2 regions of the Streptomyces sp. NPDC028928 genome follow, and region 2 is predicted to be linked to the other one. Evidence: predicted binding sites of a transcription regulator. Region 2 holds the regulator's gene; the other holds the start of a gene.
What was found. The regulator HspR, encoded in region 2, represses chaperone genes until heat shock. The targets are predictions, from matches to a motif close to TTGAGNNNNNNNNNCTCAA.
Positions count from the first base shown of each region.

Region 1 (6,543 bases), on a different contig from region 2:
TGGTGGTCTCTGCGGCCCCCGTGGCCGCAGTACCCGCCGGAGCCGGGGTGGCAGGAGCCCCCGGCTTGTAATCGGCGAAGAAGTCCCACCAGGCGCGGTCTACCGAATTCGGGTCCTGGAGGTACTGCTGATAGATCTCGTCGACGAGCCACTCGTTCGGACCGAACGCGGCAGCGGGGTTCTTCCCGGCTTGGTCGTCGGTGGAGATGCTCGAGTTACTGGGGGACTGTGGCGACACGGCGGCAACCGCCCTCTTCCGCTTCACAAGGTGATGGACAGCGGGAATAAAGGCTACGCCTCCATGGCCGGGAAGGTCAGGTCGAGCAAGGTCATCGTCGTGTAAGTCACATCAAGAATCTTGTTTCAGGGCTTGAAATGGCGGGAAACAAGCGTGGTTCCGCATGTGAGAGGGTGCGCGGGCCCGGGCCCGGCGCGTCTTCGTTCGACGGGTGGCGCGGGCCTGCCCCGATCACACGTGTCCAGCTGCGCGGAGCGGCAGCGACCGTCGTGGATCTTGTGCTTCCGGTTCGGACTTTACGTCAACTTGGGACGGAAGTCAGTCCCGGAAGAGTGACGATGATCCGGCAGCCCCGCTCGGATTCGGCCACACCGATCCGGCCGCCGTGCAGATCCACCGCCCACCGGGCGATGGCCAGCCCCAGCCCCGTACCGCCGTCGCTGCCCGGACCGTGCGGCCGGGTGACGGCACCCCGGTTGAACCGCTCGAACACCCGGTGCCAGTCGGACCGGGGTATGCCGGGGCCCTCGTCCAGGACCTCCAGTTCCAGCGACTCCGGCTGCGGTCCGCGCCGCGCCCGCACGGTCACCCGGCCGTGCGGCGGGCTGTGCTTGACCGCGTTGTCGATCAGGTTGGCGACGACCTGGTGGATGCGCTCGGGGTCGGCGTGCGCGGTCAGCTCCGGCGGGGAGACGTCGAGGTGCAGATGGACGTCCGTGCGCGTGTGGCTGCCGGAACCGGAGGCGATGCCCGCGCGGGCGGAGGCGACCATGTTGGCCTCCTTCAGCACGCCCGACAGATACGGCCACACCTCGAACCGGCGCAGCTTCAGCGGTACGACGCCGTTGTCCAGCCGCGACAGGTCCAGCAGGGTCTCCACCAGGCGGCCGAGCCGCTCGGTCTGCTTCAGGGCCGTCCGCATGGTCTCCGGGTCGGCCTCGGTGACCCCGTCCACGATGTTCTCCAGCACCGCGCGCAGCCCGGCGATGGGCGTGCGCAGCTCGTGGGAGACGTTCGCGACCAGCTCCTTGCGCTGGCTGTCCTGGGCCTCCAGCTCGTCGGCCATGACGTTGATCGTCTGGGCCAGGTCGCCGAGTTCGTCCCGCCGGTTCTCGCGCACCCGGCGGGTGTAGTCGCCCTGGGAGATGGAGCGGGCCACCGCGTTCATCTCGTCCAGCGGCATGGTGAGCGAGTGCGCCACGAACTGCGTGATCAGCAGCGTGGCGATCATCGAGAACACCGTGATGAAGCGCAGCTCCGTCTTGGTGTGCACCGCGACGATCGACAGACCGGTGGTGATCAGCACCGAGATGACGACCAGCGCGCCCAGCTTGGTCTTGATCGAGAACGGGCGTACGCCGCCCCAGGGGTCCTCGCCGAGGTTCCCGGGGCTCCTCCGTGCGGTCCGGCGCCCGTCGCCGCTCACGGGGTCGGTGTCTCCAGCGCGTAGCCCACGCCGTGCACCGTACGGATCCGCTCGGCGCCGATCTTCCGCCGCAGCGCCTTGATGTGGCTGTCGACCGTGCGGGTGCCGGAGGCGTCCGCCCAGTCCCACACCTCGGCCAGCAGCTGCTCCCGGGAGAGCACCGCGCGCGGGGTGTTCGCCAGGCACACCAGCAGGTCGAACTCGGTGGGCGTCAGGTGGACGTCCTCGGACTTCACCCGCACCCTGCGCTGCGCGTGGTCGATCTCCAGCTCGCCGAGGCGCAGGATGCCGGAGCGGGGCGTGGCGGCGGCCAGCGCGGCCCGCTCCACCCGGCGCAGCAGCACGTGCACGCGTGCCGCCAGCTCCCGCATCGAGAACGGCTTGGTCATGTAGTCGTCGGCGCCGACGCCGAGCCCGACCAGCATGTCCGTCTCGTCGTCCCGCGCGGTCAGCATCAGCACCGGCACCGGCCGCTGGGCCTGCACCCGCCGGCACACCTCCAGCCCGTCGAAGCCGGGCAGCATGATGTCGAGGATCAGCAGGTCGGGCTGCCAGGCCTCGGCCGTGTCGACCGCGGCCGGACCGTCGGCCGCCGTTTGCACCAGAAATCCCTCGGCGCGGAGCCGGGCCGCGATGGCGTCGACGATCGTGGGATCGTCCTCGACGACCAGCACCCGGCGCTGTGCGCCCGGGGTGGTCGTCGCCGCGCCGCTCTGGGAGGTGTGTGTCTGCTCCATCGCCCGCCCCTGTTGTTGCTTTCCGGAATCCGTGGGGTGATCCCATGTCTGCGTTTGACGCTTGAATGATCCGCGTCAGGGCAGCACATTACGGGGACTCACCGCGCTGTCGCTATCCAGGTCGGACACCGAGGTGGACGGCGTCCGGAACGCCCCGGGCAACCGGCACCTCTTCGGTACGCACCTGCTGGAACCCGGCATTCCGCAAGCTTCCTTCAAATTCCGGAGAGGGCTCGGCGGACCACACCGCGAGCACTCCGCCGGGCCTCAACACCCGTGCGCACGCGGCGAGTCCGGCCGGCGAGTAGAGGCTGTCGTTGTCCTCCGTGACGGTCCAGCCGGGCCCGTTGTCGATGTCGAGGCACAGCGCGTCGAACGTGTCCGATGTCTCATTGACGTATCTCACGAGATCCGCTTCCACGATCGTGGTCCGCGGGTCGGCGAGCGCGCCCGCGGACACCTCGGCCAGCGGTCCGTCCCGGTGCCAGCCGATGACGGCGGGCTCCCGCTCCACCACGGTGATCCGTCCCCACCGGGGGTCGGCGGCGGCGTGTGCGAGCGAGAACCCCACGCCCAGCCCGCCGATCAGCACCTCGGGCGCCGGCCGCCCGTCCAGCGCGGCACGGGCCGCGTCGACCAGCAGCCGCTCCGAACGGCCGTCGGAGGTGTCCATCAGGAAGCAGCCGTTGGCGATGATCTGCAGCAGCGCGCCGTGTCTGCGCAGCACCACCTCGCCGTACGGGCCGTCGCGCCGGTCCAGGACAACAGGAGAGTCGTACACGGCAGTCATGCCCCCATCCTGCTTGAACGGCGCTGGGCATTCACGGGAATTGCGCATGACGCCCCGGACGTGTGCCGCGGGCCGGGGCCCGGACGCGGCCGGCCGGTGAGAGGTTGCTGTGAAACCGCTCTCGCGTGGCGTCGGTCATAGACAGCGGCACACCGAGCGCGAAGGGTGGGGCGTGACGGAAGGAGCGCCTCACCGTGGAACGGAGCACGAAGGGCCCCGCGCAGGAGGCGTCCCCGCCCGCGCCGGGCACGCCCCTTCCGGACGGCACGGCCGCCGCCGTGCCCCCGGTCCTCGCGGGCCTGCTGGACGGCATACCCCGCCAGCGCGCCGCCGCGCCCCCCGCTCCGGCCGCGCCCCCGCCCCGCCCGCTGCCCCGCCCCTGGCACCTGCTGCCGACCCCCGCCGGCACCCCGTTCACCTTCGCCTACGCGGCCGTCCTGGCCGTCACCTCCCTGGTCGCGACCCTGGCCGACCCCGGCCTGGTGCACACGCTGTACCAGGACTCCAGTACGGACGTGGCCCACCTGGTACGCACGCCCGTGCTGGTGCTGCTGGCGAGCGCGCTGTGGATCGCGGGCGGGATCGTCTCGCCGTACGCCGTCGCCTTCGTGCTGGTGCTCACCGCGCTGGAGCGGCGGACGGGCGGGCTGCGGGCCGCCGGAGTCTTCCTGGCCGGCCATGTCCTGGCCACCCTCGCCACCGAGGTCCCGGTGGGCCTCGCCGTCCTCGTCGGCCACCTGCCCGAGACCTCGCTGCACCGCCTGGACTACGGCATCAGCTTCGGCGTGGCCGCCAGCACGGGGGCCCTGGCGGGCCTGCTCCGCCCGTGGCTGCGCTGGCCCCTGCTGGCAGTGGCGGCCGGCGCGCTCCTGAACGACCTGCTGGCGTACGCCGATCCCCTGACCGACTGGGGCCATCTGATCGCCCTGGCGATCGGCGTATCGGCCTGGCCTTTCGTACGCCGCCGGCACCAGGCGACCTGAGGGGTGCCCGCAGCTCGTCCCCCTTTGGCGCACATGATCGCTCACAGCGAACACACACTCGGGAACAATGCGAGGCGCCAGAACATTGAGTCGGCATAGCTCAAGTTGACTGCCGAAGGGGAGATCATGGCTGCTGAGTCACCGGCGTTCACGCTGACCCTGCCCGTGCTGCCGCTCGACGACGAGGTCGTGCTGCCCGGGATGGTGGTTCCGCTGGACCTGAGCGACGCCGAGGTGCGGGCCGCGGTGGAGGCCGCGCAGGCCGCCGCCCGCTCCGAACCCGGAAAGCCCAAGGTGCTGCTGGTGCCGCGCATCGACGGCACGTACGCGAAGACCGGCGTCCTCGGCACGGTCGAGCAGGTCGGCCGGCTGGCCGACGGTGACCCGGGGGCCCTGATCCGCGGCCGGAGCCGGGTCCGCATCGGCGCCGGCACCACCGGCCCGGGCGCCGCGCTCTGGGTCGAGGGCGCCCGCGTCGAGGAGAGCGTGCCGGAGCCGCTGCCGGGTCAGGTGGCGGAGCTGGTCAAGGAGTACAAGGCGCTCGCCACCACCTGGCTGAAGAAGCGCGGCGCCTGGCAGGTCGTGGACCGCGTCCAGGCCATCGACGACGTGTCGGCGCTCGCCGACAACTCCGGCTACTCGCCGTTCCTGACCACCGAGCAGAAGGTCGAACTGCTGGAGACGGCCGATCCGGTGGCCCGCCTCAAGCTCGCCACGCAGCAGCTGCGCGACCACCTCGCGGAGCAGGACGTCGCCGAGACCATCGCCAAGGACGTCCAGGAGGGCGTCGACAAGCAGCAGCGCGAGTTCCTGCTGCGCCGTCAGCTGGAGGCCGTGCGCAAGGAGTTGCGCGAGCTGAACGGCGAGAAGGAGGGAGAGGAGTCCGACGACTACCGCGCCCGCGTCGAGGCCGCCGACCTGCCGGAGAAGGTCCGCGAGGCCGCCCTGAAGGAGGTCGACAAGCTGGAGCGCGCCTCCGACCAGTCGCCGGAGGGCTCCTGGATCCGCACCTGGCTGGACACCGTCCTGGAAATGCCGTGGAACGAGCGGACCGAGGACGCGTACGACATCCAGGGCGCGAAGGCGGTGCTGGACGCCGAGCACGCCGGTCTGGAGGACGTGAAGGAGCGCATCACCGAGTACCTGGCCGTGCGCAAGCGGCGCACCGACCGGGGCCTGGGTGTCATCGGCGGGCGGCGCGGCGGTGCCGTACTCGCCCTGGTCGGCCCCCCTGGTGTCGGAAAGACCAGCCTGGGGGAGAGTGTCGCGCACGCCATGGGCCGCAAGTTCGTCCGGGTCGCCCTCGGCGGCGTCCGCGACGAGGCCGAGATCCGCGGTCACCGCCGTACGTACGTCGGTGCGCTGCCCGGCCGGATCGTGCGCGCGATCAAGGAGGCCGGGTCGATGAACCCGGTGGTCCTGCTGGACGAGATCGACAAGGTGGGCTCCGACTTCCGGGGCGACCCGGCCGCCGCCCTCCTCGAAGTGCTCGACCCGGCGCAGAACCACACCTTCCGGGACCACTACCTGGAGGTCGAGCTGGACCTGTCCGACGTGGTCTTCCTCGCCACCGCCAACGTCCTGGAGGCGATCCCGGAGGCTCTCGCGGACCGGATGGAGATCGTCCGCCTGGACGGCTACACCGAGGACGAGAAGGTCGTCATCGCCCGCGACCACCTGCTCCCGCGCCAGCTGGAGCGGGCCGGCCTGGACAAGGACGAGGTCACGCTGGACGAGAGCGCGCTGCGCAAGCTCGCCGGCGAGTACACCCGCGAGGCGGGCGTGCGGACCCTGGAGCGGTCCATCGCCCGGCTGCTGCGGAAGATCGCCGCCCAGAACGAACTCGGCGAGCGCGAGCTGCCGTTCACCGTCACCGACGGCGATCTGCGCGCGCTGATCGGCCGCCCGCACCACGTGCCCGAGTCCGCCCAGGACCCGGCCGAGCGCCGGACGGCCGTGCCCGGCGTGGCGACCGGCCTCGCGGTCACCGGCGCCGGCGGCGACGTGCTGTACGTGGAGGCCTCCCTGGCCGACCCGGAGACCGGCGCGGCGGGGCTGACCCTGACCGGCCAGCTGGGCGACGTGATGAAGGAGTCGGCGCAGATCGCCCTGAGCTTCCTGCGCAGCCACGGCGCCGAACTGGAGCTGCCGGTGGCCGACCTGAAGGACCGGGGCGTGCACATCCACTTCCCGGCGGGCGCGGTGCCGAAGGACGGCCCGAGCGCGGGCATCACGATGACCACGGCCCTCGCCTCGCTGCTCTCCGGCCGCCTGGTCCGCACCGACGTCGCCATGACCGGCGAGGTCTCGCTGACCGGCCGGGTGCTGCCGATCGGCGGCGTGAAGCAGAAGCTGCTCGCCGCCCACCG
Region 1 is NZ_JBVHVI010000012.1:58,999-65,541, reverse strand. Features, by position in the region: gene ACZ4U1_RS27320 (multifunctional oxoglutarate decarboxylase/oxoglutarate dehydrogenase thiamine pyrophosphate-binding subunit/dihydrolipoyllysine-residue succinyltransferase subunit) at 1-238, opposite strand, end outside; gene ACZ4U1_RS27315 (HAMP domain-containing sensor histidine kinase) at 540-1,664, opposite strand; gene ACZ4U1_RS27310 (response regulator transcription factor) at 1,661-2,401, opposite strand; gene ACZ4U1_RS27305 (spermine/spermidine synthase domain-containing protein) at 2,514-3,191, opposite strand; gene ACZ4U1_RS27300 (rhomboid-like protein) at 3,386-4,174, shown strand; gene lon (endopeptidase La) at 4,301-6,543, shown strand, end outside.
Region 1: lon (endopeptidase La) is a predicted target of HspR. The motif match lies at 4,260-4,278, and genes of this name have one in related genera.

Region 2 (6,543 bases):
CCACGCCGACGGGCTGGCCGGGACGGTCGGGGTGGTCACCGCCTTCGGCGCCGGGGCCTGTGCCGCCGCCGAGGTGATGGACGGCCTCGCGGTGCTGCTGAGCGTGGTCGCCGCCGCCCTCACCGGCTTCCTGATGCACAACTGGCATCCCGCGCGGATCGGCCTCGGCGCCTGCGGCTCGCTGTTCACCGGGTTCGTGCTGTCCTCGGCGGTCGTCTTCACGCGCGCGGGGTACGACATCGGGCCGAGCGCGGCGGTGGTGTTCTGCCTCGGCGCCGTCGCCGCCGCCGACGCCCTGCTGGTGGTCCTCGCCCGGGGGGCGGCCCGGCGTCCGCTGCTGCGGCGCGGCCCGGACCACCTCGCGCACCGGCTGCGGCGGCTCGGGCTCACCCCGCAGGGGTCGGTCGTGCTGCTCGGCGCCGGCTCCTTCTCCTCGGTGCTCGTGGGAGTGCTCGTGCACACCGGGTGGACAGGGGAGCGGGCGGTGCTCTGGGTGGCCGGCGGGGTGGTTCTCGCCGTTCTCCTGCTCCTTCTGATTCCCGTTCCGCAGGGGCGGCGGCCGCCGTCTACGCAGGTCAGCGGGCACTTGCGTGTAAGGAACGGATAAGAGTTGAGTCTGGCTGACTCAGGTCTGTTGACCCGACGGGTCTCCTCGGGCACACTTGAGCCTGTTCCACTCAAGTCAGCTGGAGGAATCAACCATGGCACGTGCGGTCGGCATCGACCTGGGCACGACTAACTCCGTCGTCAGCGTTCTGGAGGGCGGCGAGCCCACCGTCATCACCAACGCCGAGGGTGCCAGGACCACGCCGTCCGTCGTCGCCTTCGCCAAGAACGGCGAGGTGCTGGTCGGCGAGGTAGCCAAGCGCCAGGCGGTCACGAACGTGGACCGGACCATCCGCTCGGTGAAGCGCCACATGGGCACCGACTGGAAGATCGCGCTGGACGGGAAGGACTTCAACCCGCAGCAGATCTCCGCGTTCATCCTGCAGAAGCTGAAGCGGGACGCCGAGGCCTACCTGGGCGAGAAGGTCACGGACGCGGTCATCACCGTCCCGGCCTACTTCAACGACTCCGAGCGCCAGGCGACGAAGGAGGCCGGCGAGATCGCCGGTCTGAACGTCCTGCGCATCGTCAACGAGCCGACCGCCGCCGCGCTGGCCTACGGCCTCGACAAGGACGACCAGACGATCCTCGTCTTCGACCTCGGTGGCGGCACCTTCGACGTGTCGCTGCTGGAGATCGGTGACGGCGTCGTCGAGGTGAAGGCCACCAACGGTGACAACCACCTCGGTGGTGACGACTGGGACCAGCGCGTCGTGGACTACCTGGTCAAGCAGTTCCAGTCCGGCCACGGCGTGGACCTCTCCAAGGACAAGATGGCCCTCCAGCGCCTCCGCGAGGCCGCCGAGAAGGCCAAGATCGAGCTGTCCTCCTCCACCGAGACCTCGATCAACCTGCCCTACATCACGGCGTCCGCCGAGGGCCCGCTGCACCTGGACGAGAAGCTCACCCGCGCCCAGTTCCAGCAGCTGACGGCCGACCTGCTGGAGCGCTGCAAGACGCCGTTCCACAACGTCATCAAGGACGCCGGCATCTCCATCAACGACATCGACCACGTCGTGCTCGTCGGTGGCTCCACCCGTATGCCCGCCGTCGCCGAGCTCGTCAAGGAGCTGACCGGCGGCAAGGAGGCCAACAAGGGTGTGAACCCGGACGAGGTCGTCGCCATCGGCGCCTCGCTCCAGGCCGGTGTCCTCAAGGGCGAGGTCAAGGACGTCCTGCTCCTCGACGTCACCCCGCTGTCCCTCGGTATCGAGACCAAGGGCGGCATCATGACCAAGCTGATCGAGCGCAACACCACGATCCCGACCAAGCGGTCCGAGATCTTCACGACGGCCGAGGACAACCAGCCGTCCGTGCAGATCCAGGTCTACCAGGGCGAGCGCGAGATCGCGGCGTACAACAAGAAGCTCGGCATGTTCGAGCTGACCGGTCTGCCGCCGGCGCCGCGTGGCGTCCCGCAGATCGAGGTCTCCTTCGACATCGACGCCAACGGCATCATGCACGTCACGGCGAAGGACCTCGGCACCGGCAAGGAGCAGAAGATGACCGTCACCGGCGGCTCCTCGCTCCCGAAGGAAGAGGTCGACCGCATGCGCGAGGAGGCCGAGCGCTACGCGGAGGAGGACCACAAGCGCCGCGAGGCCGCCGAGGCCCGCAACCAGGGCGAGCAGCTGGTCTACCAGACCGAGAAGTTCCTCAAGGACAACGAGGACAAGGTCCCCGGCGAGATCAAGACCGAGGTCGAGGCCGCGGTCGGCGAGCTGAAGGAAGCCCTCAAGGGCGAGGACACCGCCGAGATCCGCACCGCCACCGAGAAGGTCGCGGCCGTCTCGCAGAAGCTCGGCCAGGCCATGTACGCCGACGCCCAGCAGGCCGCGGGCGGCCCCGAGGGTGCCACCGCCGGCGGTGCCAAGGCCGCTGACGACGACGTCGTGGACGCCGAGATCGTGGACGACGAGCGCAAGGACGGTGCCGCGTGACGGAGGAGACCCCGGGCTTCGAGGAGAAGCCCGACGTCCCCTCCGGCGCCACCTCCGACGACGCCGAGCCGAAGGCCGCCTCCGAGGAGGGGGCGGCCCCGGCCGGGGACGGACACGCAGAGAACGCCGGTCTGGTCGCCCAGCTGGACCAGGCACGCAAGGCGCTCGACGAGCGCACCGCGGACCTCCAGCGCCTCCAGGCCGAGTTCCAGAACTACCGCCGCCGGGTCGAGCGGGACCGGGTCGCGGTCCGGGAGATCGCCATCGCGAACCTCCTGACCGAGCTTCTGCCCGTGCTCGACGACATCGGGCGCGCGCGGGAACACGGTGAACTGGTCGGCGGCTTCAAGTCGGTGGCCGAGTCGCTGGAGACCGTCGCCGCCAAGATGGGCCTGCAGCAGTTCGGCAAGGAGGGCGAGCCCTTCGACCCGACGATCCACGAGGCCCTGATGCACAGTTACGCACCGGACGTCACCGAGACGACCTGCGTGGCGATCCTGCAGCCGGGGTACCGCATCGGCGAGCGCACCATCCGCCCCGCGCGGGTGGCCGTGGCCGAGCCGCAGCCCGGCACGCAGACCGTCAAGGCCGAGGACGCCGAGGAGTCCACCCCGGCGGCCGACGACAAGGAGAGCGGTGGCCCGGACGAGGGCTGACGTGAAGACTGAGGGAAGGCCGGGAGAGGGGGTACGTCGAGGATGAGCACCAAGGACTTCATCGAGAAGGACTACTACAAGGTCCTCGGCGTCCCCAAGGACGCCACCGAGGCCGAGATCAAGAAGGCGTACCGGAAGCTCGCCCGCGAGTTCCACCCGGACGCCAACAAGGGCAACGCCCGGGCCGAGGAGCGCTTCAAGGAGATCTCCGAGGCGAACGACGTGCTCGGCGACCCCAAGAAGCGCAAGGAGTACGACGAGGCGCGCGCGCTGTTCGGCAACGGCGGCTTCCGCCCCGGACCGGGCACGGCCGGCGGCTCCTTCAACTTCGACCTGGGCGACCTCTTCGGGGGCACCGCCCAGGGCGGGGGCTTCGGCGGAGGACTCGGTGACGTCTTCGGGGGCCTGTTCAACCGCGGTGGTGCCGCGGGTACGCGTACCCAGCCCCGGCGCGGCCAGGACATCGAGTCCGAGGTCACGCTGAGCTTCACGGAGGCCATCGAGGGCGCCACGGTGCCGCTCAGGATGTCCTCCCAGGCACCCTGCAAGGCCTGCTCCGGCACCGGCGACAAGAACGGCACGCCGAGCGTGTGCCCGACCTGCGTCGGCACCGGTCAGGTCGCCCGGGGTTCGGGTGGCGGCTTCTCGCTCACCGACCCCTGCCCCGACTGCAAGGGCCGCGGCCTGATCGCCGAGCACCCCTGCCTGGAGTGCAAGGGCAGCGGGCGGGCCAAGTCGTCCCGGACCATGCAGGTCCGCATCCCGGCGGGCGTCACCGACGGGCAGCGGATCCGGCTGCGCGGCAAGGGCGCGCCCGGCGAGCGGGGCGGCCCGGCCGGCGACCTGTACGTGGTCGTCCATGTCGGCGAGCACCCGGTCTTCGGGCGCAAGGGCGACAACCTCACCGTCACCGTGCCGGTGACGTTCGCCGAGGCGGCCCTCGGCGGCGAGGTGCGGGTCCCGACCCTCGGCGGTCCCGCCGTCACCCTGAAGCTGCCGCCCGGCACCCCGAACGGCCGGACGATGCGGGCGCGGGGCAAGGGCGCGGTCCGCAAGGACGGCACCCGCGGCGATCTGCTGGTCACCGTCGAGGTGCGTGTTCCCACGGACCTGTCGGGGAAGGCTCGTGACGCGCTGGAGGCGTATCGCGAGGCGACCGCGGGCGAGGACCCGCGGGCGGAGCTGTTCGAGGCCGCGAAGGGAGCTTGAGAGTGATGGACGGCCGTCGTCCCCGTCAGCGCGGGGGGTTTTCACCGTACGAACTGACTGATGAGACCCCGGTCTACGTCATCTCGGTGGCGGCCCAGCTCTCCGGACTCCACCCGCAGACGCTGCGGCAGTACGACCGCCTGGGCCTGGTCTCCCCGGACCGCACCGCGGGCCGGGGCCGCCGTTACTCGGCCCGTGACATCGAGCTGCTCCGCCAGGTGCAGCAGCTGTCGCAGGACGAGGGCATCAACCTGGCCGGCATCAAGCGGATCATCGAACTGGAGAACCAGGTCGCGGCCCTGCAGTCCCGGGTCGCGGAGCTGGAGGCGGCCCTGGACGGCGCGGCGGCCGCGATGCAGCAGCGCGAGGCGGCCGTGCACGCCTCCTACCGGCGTGACCTGGTGCCGTACCAGGAGGTCCAGCAGACCAGCGCGCTGGTGGTGTGGCGGCCGAAGCGGCAGCAGCAGGACTGACGCGCGTCTTCGCAGGACGAGAGGGGCCCGGACTTCCGGGCCCCTCTCGTCCGTGTCAGGACGTCGGCTCGCTCGGCGTGTCCAGCTCGGTCGCCACCACCACGTCGGCCTCGTGGGTCCACTTGTAGCGGGAGTTCCAGGACGTGTCGTAGGCGTCCACGAAGAAGCAGCGCTCCTCGCCGTCCGCGACCGTGTCGTACCGGTACGAGGTGGTGTCGGGCATCAGCCAGGCGTCCTCCTGCGCGGAGCAGACCCGGTCCTCGCCGTCGCTCAGGATGCGGCCCGTGTAGACGGCGTACCGGTGCAGGTCGGGCGCCGGGTTGGGGTCCCACTTCAGCTCGAAGCCGTACTCGGTCGGGGTGGCCGTCAGGCCGGTGACCAGGGGCGGCGGGGTGTCGTCCTGGCGTGTGCCGCTGACGGCGGCGGACGGGGCGGACTCGTTGCCCGCCGCGTCCAGGGCGCTCACCCGGTAGAAGTAGGTGCCGCCCACCTCCGCCGAGGCGTCCCGGTAGGAGAGCTGGTCGGTGCTGCCGAGGCTGGTGTAGGTGCCGCTCGCGCCGGTCGCCCGGTACACCCGGTAGGAGACCGCGTCGGGTACGGCGTTCCAGCCGAGGCGCAGGCCGCCCTGCTCGGACTCGTCGGTGACCGCGGCGCCGGCCGGCACGGCGGGAGCGGTCCGGTCGGCGGTGGTGACGGGCTTGTCCGCGGTGCCCGCCGACTCGTTGCCGGCCTTGTCGTAGGCGCGGACCTCGTAGTAGTACGTCGCGCCGGTCACCGGCAGGGTGGTGTCGGTGTACGTGGTGCCGGTGGTGGTCGCCAGCGGCTTCGCGCCGTACGCGCTGCCCTGGAGCCGCCGGTAGACGCGGTAGCCGGCGAGGTCCATCTCCTTGTTCTTCGCCCAGGTGAGCCTGGCCTTGCCGGTCGCGGGGTCGTACGCGACCGAGGTCCCGGTGGGCACCAGGGGCTTGACCTTGTCGACGTCGGCGGAGGTGCGGGGCGTGTAGGTGAAGGTGACGTTCGCGGTGCCGGTCCAGTTCACGAAGTCCACGCGGAGGGTGTGCCTGCCGGACGGCACGGTGACGTCGACGGTCTTCTTCTGGGTCGTCGAGACGTTCTTCCAGAGGTCGACCTTGCGGGTGCCGTCCAGGTACACCCGGATCCCGTCCTGGGCGGAGACCGCCAGGGCGAAGGGGCCGCCGGAGCCGAAGTCGCGGGTGACGGTCCAGCGGACACCGAAGTTGTTGCCGGGCAGTCCCGCCGCGGGGGCGCCGGTGCCCCACTGCTCGGAGACCGCGCTGTCGCAGTCGGTCTTCTTCGGGGTGCCGGAGAACGTCGTGTTCGCGAAGAACTGCCGGGTGTAGACCGGCGAGGCACAGGTCGCCGCGGACGCGGTCGGGACGGTGACGCCGAGCAGGGCGCCGGACGCGGCGAGTACGACAGCGGCGGCGGTCGTACGTCTGGCTGAGTTCATTCGGTCCTCTGATCGAATCGGAGCGCGGCCCGAAGCCGCCGTGATCACGACTCGTGAGGAACCGGGTGGGTTGTACGGGTCTTTGCCCGACCGGTGAACTCCCTTGGGATGTACGGTCCGTAAAGGGTGCTTGAAGGGTGTTTCGCGTGACCTTCACAGGTGCAGCTGAGCGTGGTGTTGCGCACTCG
Region 2 is NZ_JBVHVI010000025.1:4,234-10,776, reverse strand. Features, by position in the region: gene ACZ4U1_RS38550 (MraY family glycosyltransferase) at 1-607, shown strand, start outside; gene dnaK (molecular chaperone DnaK) at 702-2,546, shown strand; gene grpE (nucleotide exchange factor GrpE) at 2,543-3,202, shown strand; gene dnaJ (molecular chaperone DnaJ) at 3,245-4,411, shown strand; gene ACZ4U1_RS38530 (heat shock protein transcriptional repressor HspR) at 4,417-4,884, shown strand; gene ACZ4U1_RS38525 (fibronectin type III domain-containing protein) at 4,940-6,355, opposite strand.